2 regions of the Streptomyces sp. NBC_01142 genome follow, and region 2 is predicted to be linked to the other one. Evidence: riboswitches for the same ligand, from Rfam matches in the RefSeq annotation. Region 2 holds a riboswitch; the other holds the start of a gene.

Region 1 (7,213 bases), 1.7 Mb from region 2:
CTTCGAAGAGCCCGTCGGTCCTGCCTTCTGGGAGCGCGGATGAGTACTGCGACCGACGACAAGAACCGCAAGGCACCCGCGGGCGAGCGGGTCGCCGACTGGGCGGACGGCCGGCTGGGGATCTACTCCCTGGCCAAGGCCAACATGCGGAAGATCTTCCCGGACCACTGGTCCTTCATGCTGGGCGAGATCTGCCTCTACAGCTTCATCATCATCATCCTCACGGGTGTGTATCTGACGCTGTTCTTCCACCCGAGCATGAACGAGATCGAGTACCACGGCCCGTACGTCCCGATGCAGGGCATCCGGATGACCGAGGCGTACGCGTCGACCCTGGACATCAGCTTCGACGTCCGCGGTGGTCTGCTGATCCGGCAGATCCACCACTGGGCCGCCATCGTCTTCCTCGCCGGCATGTTCGTGCACATGATGCGCGTCTTCTTCACGGGTGCGTTCCGCAAGCCGCGTGAGATCAACTGGATGTTCGGCTTCCTGCTGTTCGTCCTGGGCATGTTCACCGGATTCACCGGTTACTCGCTCCCTGACGACCTGCTCTCCGGTACCGGTGTGCGCTTCACCCAGGGCGCGATCCTTGCGACGCCGATCGTCGGAACGTACATCTCGTTCTTCCTGTTCGGCGGAGAGTTCCCCGGCCACGATATGGTGGCCAGGTTCTACTCGATCCACATCCTGTTGCTGCCGGGCATCATGCTCGGCCTCGTGGTGGCGCACCTGATCCTGGTCTTCTACCACAAGCACACGCAGTTCGCGGGCCCCGGCCGTACGAACAAGAACGTCGTCGGCATGCCGCTGCTGCCGGTCTACATGGCCAAGGCCGGAGGCTTCTTCTTCCTGGTCTTCGGTGTCATCTCGATCATCGCGGCGACGTTCACGATCAACCCGGTGTGGGCACTCGGCCCGTACCGTCCGGACCAGGTGTCCACCGGCGCCCAGCCCGACTGGTACATGGGCTTCGCCGAGGGTCTGATCCGTGTGATGCCGGGCTGGGAGATCAACTTCTGGGGCCACACCCTTGTGCTGGGTGTCTTCATCCCGCTGGTGGTCTTCGGTCTGGTGCTGGGCGCGATCGCGGTCTATCCGTTCATCGAGTCCTGGGTCACCGGCGACAAGCGGGAGCACCACATCCTGGACCGGCCGCGCAATGCGCCGACCCGGACCGCGCTGGGCGTCGCCTGGATCACGGCCTACGTGATCATGCTGCTCGGTGGTGGAAACGACATCTTCGCGACGCACTTCCATCTGTCGATCAACGCGATCACCTGGTTCGTCCGGATCACGTACTTCGTCGGACCGGTCCTCGCCTTCATCGTCACCAAGCGGATCTGTCTGGGTCTGCAGCGTCGCGACAGGGACAAGGTGCTGCACGGACGCGAGACCGGCATCATCAAGCGCCTCCCGCACGGTGAGTTCGTCGAGATCCACGAGCCGCTCAGCCAGGGCGACCTGTACAAGCTCACGGCGCACGAGCAGTACGAGCCGGCCGAGATCGGCCGGACGGTCGACGAGAACGGCGTCGAGCGCAAGGTGAAGCGTTCCGAGAAGCTGAGGGCCAAGCTGAGCAAGGGCTACTACGGCGAGGGAAGCCAGATCCCCAAGCCGTCCGCCGAGGAGTACAAGGAGATCACCAGTGGCGACGGCCACCACTGATCGCCTGAACTGATCGGTACATGTCGGTACTGATCGCCACAGCGAAGAGCCCCGTCCATTCGATGGACGGGGCTCTTCGCCGTCTGCGGGGCTGGATAGGGTGGACCCATCCCTATTCGGCTGTGGACCTGGAGTGGACCATGAACGTTGTGACCCCGGTTGGCGGCGACAGCGTGGCGGACCTCTCCTGGCCCGTCGTACTGAACGCCCTCCTGGAGAACCGCGACCAGAGCGCGGACGCCACCGCCTGGGCCATGGACCGCATCCTGAGCGGCGAGGCGACGAACGCCCAGATCGCGGGCTTCGTCGTCGCGCTGCGCGCCAAGGGCGAGACGGTCGAGGAGATCTCCGGTCTCGTACGGACCATGTACGCGCACGCCAACCTGATCGAGGTGCCCGGCCCCAGCGTCGACATCGTCGGCACCGGCGGCGACGGCGCCAAGACCGTCAACATCTCCACGATGTCCGCGATCGTCGTCGCCGGCACGGGCGCCAGGGTCGTCAAGCACGGCAACCGCGCCGCGTCCTCGGCCAGCGGCGCCTCCGACGTACTGGAGAAGCTGGGTGTCAATCTGGAGCTCACCCCGCAGCGGGTCGCCCAGGTTGCCGAGGAGGCGGGGATCACCTTCTGCTTCGCCGTGAAGTTCCACCCGGCCCTGCGGCATGTGGCGGCCGCCCGCAAGGAGCTGGGCATCCGCACCACGTTCAACTTCCTCGGCCCCCTCACCAACCCCGCGAAGGTGAAGGCACAGGCCACCGGAGTCGCGGACGCCCGGATGGCACCGATCCTGGCCGGGGTGCTGGCCGACCGCGGCTCCTCGGCGCTGGTCTTCCGCGGCGACGACGGCCTGGACGAGCTGACGACGACGGCGACGTCCCGGGTGTGGGTGGTGCGCGACGGAGCGGTGCGCGAGGAGGCCTTCGATCCGCGGGACATCGGCATCGACCTGGTGCCCGTGGAGGCCCTGCGGGGCGCGGACGCCTCGTTCAACGCCGATGTCGCCCGTCGGTTGCTGGCCGGCGAGACCGGGCCCGTACGGGACGCCGTACTGCTCAATTCCGCGGCGGCACTGGTCGCGCTGGAGCCGACGGACGGCACGCTGAACGAGCAGCTCGCGGCGGGGATCGCCCGAGCGGCCAAGTCGATCGACTCGGGCGCTGCCAGGACGGTGCTGGAGCGGTGGGTCGCCGTCAGCAACGCCTGACGGCGAAGGGACGTCGAAGCATGACGCAGGGCGCGGTTCACTCCTCCGTCTCAGGAACTGGACTGCGCTCTTGCGTGATGCGGGACGTATGGCAGGATGCTTCCCAAGGTCATGAGTGACAGCGATTTAGGCCCCGGCTCGCTGTCCGGCAACCCTCCGTCCGTGGCGGGGTGCCCCGGGTGAAGACCAGGCCGTAGGCAGCGAGGTCTACGGCAAGCGCGGACCCCTGCAAGCCCTGGGGTCCTGGTCCTCAAGGGAGCAGTCTCGTGAGCAAGCGAATGCGATAGGGCATCTCTGCCCCTTCTTCCACACCCTCCGTGCGGCGATCGCCGCGCCTGTGAGGCAATCCCCGTGCCGGGAGCGGCTGTTGTGCCGCCCGTGCGGGTTCTCGAAGCCATTCCGCCTTGTCCTGCCGGGAGATACCGCCATGTCCGCGTGCCCGAACGCTGTCGCCACCGCCACCGCCACCGCCACCACTGTCGTCTCCGCCGAGTCGGACCCCGCCTGTGCCGCGCCGCTCGAGGTACTGGGCCGGGACGTCACCGTCCCCCTGGTCACCGGAGGTGAAGTCACCTATGCGGCCCTCGACTACGCGGCGAGCGCCCCGGCCCTGCAGCGGGTCTGGGACGACGTGGCGGCGTACGCCCCGTACTACGGCAGCGTGCACCGCGGCGCCGGCTACCTCTCGCAGCTGTCCACCGACCTCTTCGAGAACAGCCGGACGACGGTCGCGGACTTCCTCGGCTGCCGCCCCGACGACCAGGTCGTCTTCACCCGCTCCACGACCGACTCGCTGAATCTGCTGGCGGCCGCGATCCCCGCCGGCTGCGAGGTGTTCGTCTTCGAGACCGAGCACCACGCCTCGCTGCTGCCGTGGCGCGATGCCCGGGTGACGTATCTGAACGCTCCCAGGACGCCGGCTCAGGCAGTGCAGACGCTGGAGCGCGCGCTCGCCGAGCGTGATCCGTACGGTCCCGCGCTGGTCTGTGTGACGGGTGCGTCGAATGTGACCGGTGAACTGTGGCCGGTGAAGGAGCTCGCGGCCGCCGCGCACGCCCACGGCGCGCGGATCGTGCTGGACGCGGCGCAGCTCGCGCCCCACCACCCGGTGGACATCGCCGAGTTGGACGTCGACTGGGTCGCCTTCTCCGGGCACAAGCTGTACGCGCCGTTCGGCTCCGGGGTGCTCGCGGGCCGCGCGGACTGGCTGCAGGACGCGGAGCCCTACCTCGCGGGCGGCGGCGCCTCGCGCAAGGTCGCGCGGCGCGCGGACGGCGGTGTGGACGTCGACTGGCACACCACGGCCGCCCGCCACGAGGCCGGTTCGCCGAACGTCATCGGCGTGTACTCCATCGCCTCCGCCTGCAAGGCGCTGACCGAGGCGGGCTTCGACTCGCTGGTCGCCCGCGAGCAGGCGCTGGTCGCCAAGGTCCGTGCCGGTCTGGCCGAGGTGGAACAGGTCAGGGTGCTCTCGCTGTTCGGTGACGAAGCACCGCGCGTGGGCGTCATCTCCTTCGTCGTCGAGGGCTGGAACAGCTCGCACTTCGCGGCGGCGCTCTCGGCGGAGTACGGCATCGGCGTACGGGACGGGCTCTTCTGCGCCCACCCGCTGGTGCGGACCCTGCTGGGCAGCGACCCGCAGGAGGTCGGCGAATGCGGTGCGCCGGAGGCCGAGCCGGGCGCTCTGTCGCTCAACGCGATCCGGGTCAGCTTCGGCGCCGGTACGCCCGACGAGCATGTGGAGCGTTTCGTACGGGCCGTGGGGGAACTGGTGCGCGAGGGTGCGAAGTGGAACTACCGCACGGAGGACGGCCGCTGCGTCCCGGCCGTGTGACGCCGGGCTCCGCCCGCGGAACGGAACAAGCCCGCGCCGGTGGCGCGGGCTTGTTGTTCCGCGGTGGGCCGGAACCCCCTCGCCGCCGACGGCGTCGCGCCGCGGTTCTGCGAGGGGTGCCGTGCCTCGCCCGGGGCCGGCGGTTTCACGCCGTACGGGCGCAGCCTCGGCGAGGGGCGGGCAGGGTCTGCCTCGTCCCCTACGCGTCGAGGCCGATCGCGAACGCCGCCTCGAGGTCGTGCTGGGAGTACGTACGGAAGGCGACATGCGTGTCGGTGCCCTCGACGCCCTGGATCTTGCTGATCCGGCCGGGGATGACATCCGCCAGGTCGTCGTGCTTGGCCACCCGGACCATGGCGATCAGGTCGTAGGTGCCGGTGACGGAGAAGACCTCGCTGACACTGTCCAGCGCGGCGATCGACTCGGCGATCTCGGGGATGCGGTCCACGCTGGTCTTGATGAGCACGATCGCGGTGATCACGGTTGGCTTTCTCCCTCGGTGGCCGCTGCTTGGGCTTTCACTCTAGCCGTACGCCGGAATCGTCCCCACGCGTAGAGAAAGCCGGTCCCGAACCCCACGAGATGGGCGAGATACGCGACGCCCGGACCGCTGCCCGCGCCCTGGGCCGCCAGCCACTGCAGAACGAACCAGAAGATCAGTACGGCCCAGGCGGGGAAGCGCAGCGGCAGGAAGAACAGGAACGGGAAGAGACTGGTGACCCGGGCCTTCGGGAAGAGATAGAGGAAGGCGCCGAGCACGCCCGAGATCGCTCCGGACGCGCCCACCAGGGTCTGCTCGGAATCGGCGTTGGCCGCCGCGTAGGCGAGCAGCGCGAGATAGCCGCAGCCCAGAGAGAAGAGGGCGAACTGCAGCTGTCCCATGCGCTCCTCGGCCATCGCCCCGAAGACGTACAGAAAGAGCATGTTGCCCAGCAGGTGCAGCCAGTTGCCGTGGACGAAGAGAGCGGTGAGGGGGGTGAGGAGTGCGCGCGGGGAGCTGTTCATCAGTTCGGCGGGGATCACGCCCCACCGCTCGAAGTACGCACTCTGCGCGGCGAGCAGTGCGTCGGTGGTCCCGTACACCGGGTTCAGGCCCGAGATCGGGCTGATGACGAACACCGCACAGCAGACGGCGATCGCGCCGTATGTCACCGCGGGCCCTGTGACCGCGCCCCGGACCGCACCCCACCACCTGATCATGGACAGAGCATGGCGTAGTGGGACTGAACGGTACAGAGCGCCTCGCCGCGCCATGCGGTACCCGCAAGGCCGTAGGGTTGCAGGCAGTACATCCGCAGTTCGACGGCGCACAGCGGTCCCCGCATGGCACGACGAAAGAGGACGGCACGATGACGACGGTTCCCTCGCCGACCGCCGAGACCCGCTGGCGCTGCACGCTGTGCGGCAACCTCACCCGCTTCGATGTCACACGCTCGTCCAAGGTCGTCGAATACGTCCATCTGGACCTGGCCGGAGAGCCCAAGGTCGAGGAGCGCGAGGTGGTCAGTGAGACCATCGAGTCGGTGCGCTGCCGTTGGTGCAATGCGGTGGACCAGATCGAGCTGGTGGACAGGCCGGGCGCCGGTTCCTGAGGGAGCGGCCCGAACGGGTAGTGGGGTGACGGATTGTGGAGCAGCCTGCAAGCGGCGCTGAGCCGGCCGGTGCGGCCGGTGACGGCGCCGCGGAGGCGCTCGACCGCCCGCTGCCGGAAGGCGTACGGCGCAGGGTCGTCGCGCTGGTCTCGGATGCCTTCGGCGGTCTGACCGTCGGCGAACTTCCGGCGCAGCTGCGTCAGTACGCCCGTTTCACCCCCACCCGGCGCGCCAAGTTCGCGGGCAACGCGATGGCGGCCGCCCTGGAGAGCGATCCCCTCTTCCGCCAGCGCATCGGCGAGCGGCTCAGCCAGGCCCAGCCCGAGCTGTCCGGAGCGCTGGAGGCCGGATCGCCGCCCGCCGCCGCGGACCCCGTCGATGTGGCCGCTGCCGCCTATGTGCTGCGACCCACCGGATGGGTGAAACTCGTCGCCGCCGCGGGTGAGGAGGCTCAGCGCGCGGACGCCGAGCGTGCCGACGAGGCGAGCCGGCGCGAGCTGGAGCAGCTGCGCGCGGAGCTGGCCGAGGCGCGCACCCAGACCCGGACCGAGACCGAGCGGTTGCGCAGCGAGCTGGAGACGGCCCGCAAGGAAGCGGAGTCGCTTCACCGGAAGCTGCGCAGCGCCGTGAGCGATGTGAAGCGCGGCGAGGCCGCCCTGCGCCGTACGCACGCCGAGATCGAGACGATCAGGTCGGAGGCCGCGGCCCAGGTGTCGGCGGCCGAGAGCGAGAGCAGGCGGCTCAAGGCGCGGCTCGGCGAGGCGGAGGCGGCCGTGGAAGCCGGCCGCCGGGCAGCCCGCGAGGGCCGCTCCGTCGAGGACATGCGGCTGCGGCTGCTGCTGGACACGGTGCTCGACGCGGCCCAGGGGCTGCGTCGCGAGCTGGCCCTGCCGCCCGCCGGTATCCATCCCGCG
Region 2 (7,213 bases):
CCACCTCGGTCGCCGCGCCGGCCTTGATGACGGCCACGCCGCCGGCCAGCTTCGCGAGGCGCTCCTGGAGCTTCTCGCGGTCGTAGTCCGAGTCGGAGTTCTCGATCTCGGCACGGATCTGGTTGACGCGACCCTGAACCTGGTCGCTCTCACCGGCACCGTCGACGATCGTGGTCTCGTCCTTGGTGATGACGACCTTGCGGGCGCGGCCCAGCAGGTCCAGGCCGGCGTTCTCGAGCTTGAGACCGACCTCCTCGGAGATGACCGTGCCGCCCGTGAGGATGGCGATGTCGTTGAGCATGGCCTTGCGGCGGTCACCGAAGCCCGGGGCCTTGACGGCGACGGACTTGAAGGTGCCACGGATCTTGTTGACGACCAGGGTCGACAGGGCCTCGCCCTCGACGTCCTCCGCGATGATCAGCAGCGGCTTGCCGGACTGCATGACCTTCTCGAGCAGCGGAAGGAGGTCCTTCACGTTGCCGATCTTGGAGTTGACGATCAGGACGTACGGGTCGTCGAGCGACGCCTCCATACGCTCCATGTCGGTGGCGAAGTACGCCGAGATGTAGCCCTTGTCAAAGCGCATACCCTCGGTGAGCTCGAGCTCCAGACCGAAGGTCTGGGACTCCTCGACGGTGATGACGCCTTCCTTGCCGACCTTGTCCATGGCCTCGGCGATGAGCTCGCCGATCTGGGTGTCGGCGGCGGAGATGGAGGCGGTCGAAGCGATCTGCTCCTTGGTCTCCACGTCCTTGGCCTGCTCGAGCAGGGCACCGGAGACGGCCTCGACGGCCTTCTCGATACCGCGCTTGAGGGCCATCGGGTTGGCGCCGGCGGCCACGTTGCGCAGGCCCTCGCGGACGAGCGCCTGGGCCAGGACGGTCGCGGTGGTCGTACCGTCACCGGCGACGTCGTCCGTCTTCTTGGCGACTTCCTTGACCAGCTCGGCGCCGATCTTCTCGTACGGGTCCTCGAGCTCGATCTCCTTGGCGATGGAAACACCATCGTTGGTGATCGTGGGGGCGCCCCACTTCTTCTCGAGGACGACGTTGCGGCCCTTGGGGCCAAGGGTGACCTTGACGGCGTCGGCGAGCTGGTTCATCCCGCGCTCGAGACCGCGCCGTGCCTCCTCGTCGAACGCGATGATCTTGGCCATGTGAAGTGGTCCTCCCGGACTGGGGTGGATTGCTCCGGACCGCGCTGGCGCCCGCGACGGACGGCCTGAGAGCCGTACGGTTCCTTGCCCCGGCGGCTCTTCGGGCCTCACCGACCCGGTCCTTAAGTTGTCACTCTCACCTGCAGAGTGCTAACGCCAATGATTAGCACTCGACCCATGAGAGTGCAAGCGGCTCTCACGGACCGGCGGCGGTCGGCAGACAGTCCGCAGACGGTCCGCAGACGCACGAGGGGCCCGCATCCCTGGTGGGATGCGGGCCCCTCGGCGTGAGTGCGTCGGTGGCCGATCGCGCCGAGAATCAGACGGCGAGCTTGACCATGTCCGCCTGCGGACCCTTCTGGCCCTGCGAGATCTCGAATTCGACTCGCTGACCCTCTTCAAGGGTGCGGTACCCATCCATCTGGATCGCGCTGTAGTGGACGAAAACATCCGCACCACCGTCGACCGCGATGAAGCCGTACCCCTTCTCCGCGTTGAACCACTTGACGGTGCCCTGAGCCATGCCTAACTCCCCTATTACTGGCCCTTGCGCAGGACCGCACTTCGCGGACCCGGGTCAGACCTCACCCCGACAGGAGGGGTGTGCGCCGGAACGCGTCGACCGCGGCTGAATGTATCTGCCCAACTGCCCTCTGCAACAGGTCAGTCGGACGAGAAATCCGAGCACGCGAGAACGGATTATTACGCTGAATTCAGTGAATTCCGGGGCAAGTCGGGCCCGGCAAATGACGCCTAAGAGGCAATTCGATCGCGTACTTTGGCTGCTTCTTGTCGCGCCCGGGCGCATTCTCATATGCGCGCGGCACAAGCAGCGGAGGGGGCTTCCCCAACTGTACCGCGCTCAACCATACAGAATTGCCCCCTCCGCTTCTCTTGCGGAGGGGGCAATTCGTATAACTCTGCGTAGCATCCGTCGGGGCCGCGCTTGAGGCGCGTGAGGCTCCTGAGGCGCCTGAGGGGGGATCAGCCTCCGGCAACGGCCGGGATGATCGAGACGCCGGCCCCGTCCGGGGTCGCGGTCTCCAGACCCTGCTCGAAGCGCACATCGTCGTCATTGACGTACACGTTCACGAAGCGGCGCAGCTTGCCCTGGTCGTCCAGGACGCGTGCGGCGATACCGGTGTGGTTCTTCTCCAGGTCCGCGATCACCTCGGAGAGGGTCTCGCCCTGAGCCGGAACCTCGGCCTTGCCGCCCGTGTACGTGCGGAGAATGGTGGGGATGCGGACGTTGACGCTCATGGTGCGTGCCTTCCTTGAGTCTCAGGAGTCCGGGGAGTCCCGGGTGGTCAGCGGGCCAGGCCGGCGTCGCGGAACGCGTCCAGGCTGGGGCGGATCGTCGCGGTCGGACCGGTCGTCGGCGCCACCGCGTCCAGCGTCTTGAGCCCGTCGCCGGTGTTGAGGACGACGGTGGTGAGCGTCGGGTCGAGCACGCCCGCGTCGATCAGCTTCTTGGTGACACCCACGGTCACGCCGCCGGCGGTCTCCGCGAAGATGCCCTCGGTGCGGGCCAGCAGCTTGATCGCGTCGACGATCTGCTCGTCGTCGACGTCCTCGACCGCACCGCCGGTGCGGCGCGCGATGTCCAGCACGTACGGACCGTCGGCCGGGTTGCCGATCGCCAGCGACTTGGCGATGGTGTCCGGCTTCTGGGGCCGTACGACGTCGTGCCCGGCCTTGAAGGCCGTCGACACCGGCGAGCAGCCCTCCGCCTGGGCGCCGAAGATCTTGTACGGCTTGTCCTCGACCAGCCCGAGCCTGATCAGCTCCTGCAGACCCTTGTCGATCTTCGTGAGCTGCGAGCCGGAGGCGATCGGGATCACGATCTGGTCGGGCAGCTGCCAGCCGAGCTGCTCGCAGATCTCGTACGCCAGCGTCTTGGAGCCCTCGCCGTAGTACGGGCGGAGGTTGACGTTGACGAAGCCCCAGCCCTCGCCGAGCGGGTCGCCGATGAGCTCGGAGCAGAAGCGGTTGACGTCGTCGTAGTTGCCCTCGATGCCGACCAGCTCACCGCCGTACACCGCGGCCATGACGACCTTGCCCTGCTCCAGGTCGTGCGGGATGAAGACGCAGGAGCGGAAGCCGGCGCGTGCGGCGGCCGCGCCGACCGCGCCCGCGAGGTTGCCGGTGGAGGAGCAGGAAAGGGTGGTGAAGCCGAAGGCGCGGGCGGCCTCGACGGCGATCGCGACGACACGGTCCTTGAAGGAGTGCGTCGGGTTGCCGGAGTCGTCCTTGACGTACAGGCCGCCGGTGACACCCAGTTCACGGGCGAGGTTGTCGGCCTTGACCAGCTTGGTGAAGCCGGGGTTGATGTTCGGCTTGTCGGCCACGTCGGCGGGGACGGGCAGCAGCGGGGCGTAGCGCCAGATGTTGTCGGGGCCCGATTCGATCTGCTTGCGAAGCTCTTCCGGGTTGCCGCTCGGCAGGTCGTACGCGACTTCGAGCGGCCCGAAACACAGGGCGCAGGCGAAGATCGGGCCGAGTTCGAATCGCTCTCCGCATTCGCGGCAGGAGAGTGCGGCGGCGGGACCCAGGTTCACAGGGGTCGTGGTGCTCGAAACAGTCTGCACAGCCATGGTGGCGAGGCCCTTTCTCCTCATCTTCCTCGTGACGCATTTCGCCACAAGACGGAATTGGCACCTTCCCCACCGTGACCTCGCGGTCGGCGGGAGGGTTGCCGGGACTTCAACGGGCCGTTCCCTCTGTCCCTCTGGATGAGCGCTATTCGGTTATCAGCGTGAAGACCCCCGACATGCGACGGTCATCCGCGTTGTTCAAGACTGTAACCGAAGGCCCGGACGCTTGAGATAGTCGTCCGAACCGCGAGATGGATCACAAGGTCCGGATGTCAAGGGAGACGCGCACGTGCTGGAAGAGGTGGAGCGTTGGCTGACCAGGCGTTCCTGGTCGGCGGCCGACCGCCCGCTCGACCGGCTGATGGCCGCCAAACGCGGCACGACCGTCAGCGTCGTCCTGCCTGCGCTCGACGAGGAAGCGACCGTCGGCGACATCGTCACCGCGATCCGCCGCGAGCTGATGGAGGCGGTCCCGCTCGTCGACGAGCTGGTCGTCGTCGACTCGGGCTCGAGCGACCGTACGGCCGAGGTGGCCGCTGCCGCGGGCGCGCGCGTGGTGCACCGGGACGTGATCCTGCCCCGGATACCGGCCGTCCCCGGCAAGGGCGAGGTGCTGTGGCGGTCACTGATGGTGACCACCGGCGACATCGTCTGTTTCATCGACGCGGATCTGCGGGAGTTCTCGGCCAACTTCGTCTCCGGGATCGTGGGGCCGCTGCTGACCGACCCCGAGGTGCAGTTCGTCAAGGCGATGTACGACCGGCCGCTGGGGGACGTGGCCGGTCAGGGCGGCCGGGTGACCGAGCTGGTGGCCCGCCCGCTGCTCAATCTGCACTGGCCGCAGCTGGCCGGGTTCGTCCAGCCGCTGGGCGGTGAGTACGCGGCGCGGCGCTCGCTGCTGGAGCGGCTGCCCTTCCCGGTCGGTTACGGCGTGGAGCTGGGCCTGCTCGTCGACGCGCTGCACACGGTGGGCCTGGACGCGCTGGCCCAGGTGGACGTCGGCTCGCGCAAGCACCGCCACCAGGACGGGCAGGCGCTGGGCAGGATGGCCGCCGCGATCTACCGTACGGCCCAACTGCGGCTCTCCCGGGGCCACTTGGTGCGGCCTTCGCTCATCCAGTTCGAGCGGGGCGAGGACGGCTTCGTACCGCGGACGCACCCGGTGGACACGGAGGAGCGGCCGCCGATGCGCGAGATCGGTGAGTACGCGGCGCGTCGCGCGGCCTAACCGTATCTATTCGGTCTTTCTGTCTTAATTTCGCATTTATGGGCTTGAGAGGCTTGAGACTTCGTACGGGCGCTCCGCGCCGCAGTGCCGGGCTGCCCCGACTCCTCGGGGCCCTGGCGGTCATGACCACCGCCGTGACCGGGGTGGTGGTTCCGGGGCAGGCCGCGGCCGAGGTCGTCTCCCCCCTCGGCGGCCGCGTGGCTCCCGCCGTCGCGTCGCCGGACCCGGTCCCGGAACCTGATTCGGATTCGGATTCGGACCGGGTCCCTGATTCGGATTCGGACCGGGTCCCGGGCCGGAACGCCCCTCCCCTGCCCGCGCCGAGTCCCGCCGGCGAGATGGCCAGGAGCAGCAGCGCGGCCGAGCGGCTGTGGCTGCTGGGCGGTGTGGCGCTGAGCCTGGCCGCGGCCGGAGTGGTCGCCATCGCCGCCACGCGCGTGCGCCGCAACCCATGACCTGTTTGCCACGATCGTCGCCCCCTGAGAGCCGCACGCACGTTTGAGGGTTTACGGGACGGGCTAGGTTTCGGCACATGGTCTCCGAGCACACTGCTGCCCAGGTCCTCGTCGCGTCCAACCGCGGCCCGGTCTCGTACACACTGAGCGAGGACGGCTCGCTGGGTGCCCGCCGCGGCGGGGGCGGGCTGGTTTCCGGACTCTCCGCCATCGGCTCCGAAGCAGAGGCGCTGTGGGTGTGCGCCGCGCTGAGCGACGGAGACCGCGAGGCGGTCCGGAGCGGGGTCGGCGAGCCCGGCGTGCGGATGCTCGACATCGACGCGTCCGTCCACTCCGACGCGTACAACGGCATCGCGAACTCCGTGCTCTGGTTCGTCCACCACATGCTGTACCAGACCCCGCTGGAACCGGTCTTCGACGCCGAGTTCCGGCGGCAGTGGGGTGCGTACGAGACGTACAACCGGGCCTTCGCCGAGGCGCTGGCCGAGAGCGCGGCCGAGGGCGCGGCGGTCCTGGTGCAGGACTACCACCTGGCGCTGGTCCCGGGGATGCTCCGGGAGCTGCGGCCCGACCTGCGGATCGGGCACTTCTCGCACACGCCGTGGGCGCCCATCGAGTACTTCAGGATGCTGCCGGACGACATCGGCGAGCAGTTGCTGCTCGGAATGCTCGGCGCCGACCGGGTGGGATTCCTGACCTGGCGGTGGGCGCAGGCGTTCCAGGGCTGCTGCGGGGCGGCGCTGACGGCGCACGACGTGACGACGTACTGGCCGAAGGACGAGCCGCCCAGCGTCGAGTTCCGGCCGCACGGGCAGCAGCGCAAGCGGACGGTGATCGGCGTGCACGGGCTCGGCGCGGACGCGGACTTCCTGCGGGAGCGGTCGCGGCGGGCCGATGTGGAGGAGCGGCTGGCCGCGCTGCGCGAGCAGGTGGGCCCGGGACGGAAGACGATCGTCCGGGTGGACCGTACGGAGCTGTCGAAGAACATCGTGCGGGGCATGCTGGCCTACCGGGCCCTGCTCGACGACCACCCCGAGTGGCGGGGCCGGGTCGTCCATGTCGCCTTCGCGTACCCGTCGCGGCAGGACCTGGCCGTCTACCGGGAGTACACGGCCGAGGTGTCCCGGGTCGCGGAGGAGATCAACTCCCTTTACGGAACGGGCGACTGGACCCCGGTCGTCCTCCATGTGAAGGACGACTTCGCCCGCTCGCTGGCCGCATACCGGCTGGCGGACGTGGCCCTGGTCAACCCGATCCGCGACGGCATGAATCTGGTCGCCAAGGAGATCCCGATCGTCTCGGACCACGGCGTCGCCCTGGTCCTCTCGCGCGAGGCGGGCGCCCACGAGGAGCTGCGCGAGGACGCGATCACGGTGAACCCGTACGACGTGACGGGCACGGCGGCGGCGCTCCACAAGGCCCTGACCATGCCGGAGGCCGAGCGGGCGGAACACACCAAGCGGCTGGCCGCGGCGGCGACCGCGCTGCCACCGCAGCGGTGGTTCCTGGAGCAGCTGGAGGCGCTGCGCGCGTAGGCGTGTCTTTCGGGTGTCTTGCGGGTGCTTTCGAGTGTCTTGCGGGTGCCTCGGGGTGTCCTCGGCAGCGTGCCGGATCAGTGAGCGGGATCTGGCGTGGTGCGTCCGTCGCAAGGCGAACACACCTCCTGGCCGCGGGCGGCGTGGGAGACGGTCCAGCCCCGGCGAAGGGCGCGGTGGGAGACGGTCCAGCCCCGGCGAACGGCGCGGTGGGAGACGGCCGGCGCCGGGCCGCGTGCGCGGTG

The links. Region 2 has a riboswitch for S-adenosylmethionine ahead of thrC (threonine synthase). Riboswitches for the same ligand answer to the same signal wherever they lie in the genome.
Region 1: it holds a riboswitch for S-adenosylmethionine, as region 2 does, so the genes downstream of both, OG883_RS22095 (aminotransferase class V-fold PLP-dependent enzyme) here and thrC (threonine synthase) in region 2, are expected to answer to the same signal.

The regions. Positions count from the first base shown of each region.
Region 1 covers NZ_JAPEOR010000002.1:1,023,411-1,030,623, reverse strand. The annotation lists gene OG883_RS22110 (ubiquinol-cytochrome c reductase iron-sulfur subunit) at 1-43, shown strand, start outside; gene OG883_RS22105 (cytochrome bc complex cytochrome b subunit) at 40-1,668, shown strand; gene trpD (anthranilate phosphoribosyltransferase) at 1,809-2,873, shown strand; SAM riboswitch class IV at 2,981-3,098, shown strand; gene OG883_RS22095 (aminotransferase class V-fold PLP-dependent enzyme) at 3,301-4,707, shown strand; gene OG883_RS22090 (Lrp/AsnC family transcriptional regulator) at 4,907-5,188, opposite strand; gene OG883_RS22085 (rhomboid family intramembrane serine protease) at 5,185-5,907, opposite strand; gene OG883_RS22080 (hypothetical protein) at 6,057-6,299, shown strand; gene OG883_RS22075 (NYN domain-containing protein) at 6,335-7,213, shown strand, end outside.
Region 2 covers NZ_JAPEOR010000002.1:2,700,591-2,707,803, forward strand. The annotation lists gene groL (chaperonin GroEL) at 1-1,156, opposite strand, end outside; gene OG883_RS29750 (cold-shock protein) at 1,476-1,679, opposite strand; gene OG883_RS29755 (MoaD/ThiS family protein) at 2,141-2,416, opposite strand; gene thrC (threonine synthase) at 2,464-3,750, opposite strand; SAM riboswitch class I at 3,768-3,895, opposite strand; gene OG883_RS29765 (glucosyl-3-phosphoglycerate synthase) at 4,040-4,978, shown strand; gene OG883_RS29770 (hypothetical protein) at 5,101-5,433, shown strand; gene OG883_RS29775 (trehalose-6-phosphate synthase) at 5,511-6,968, shown strand.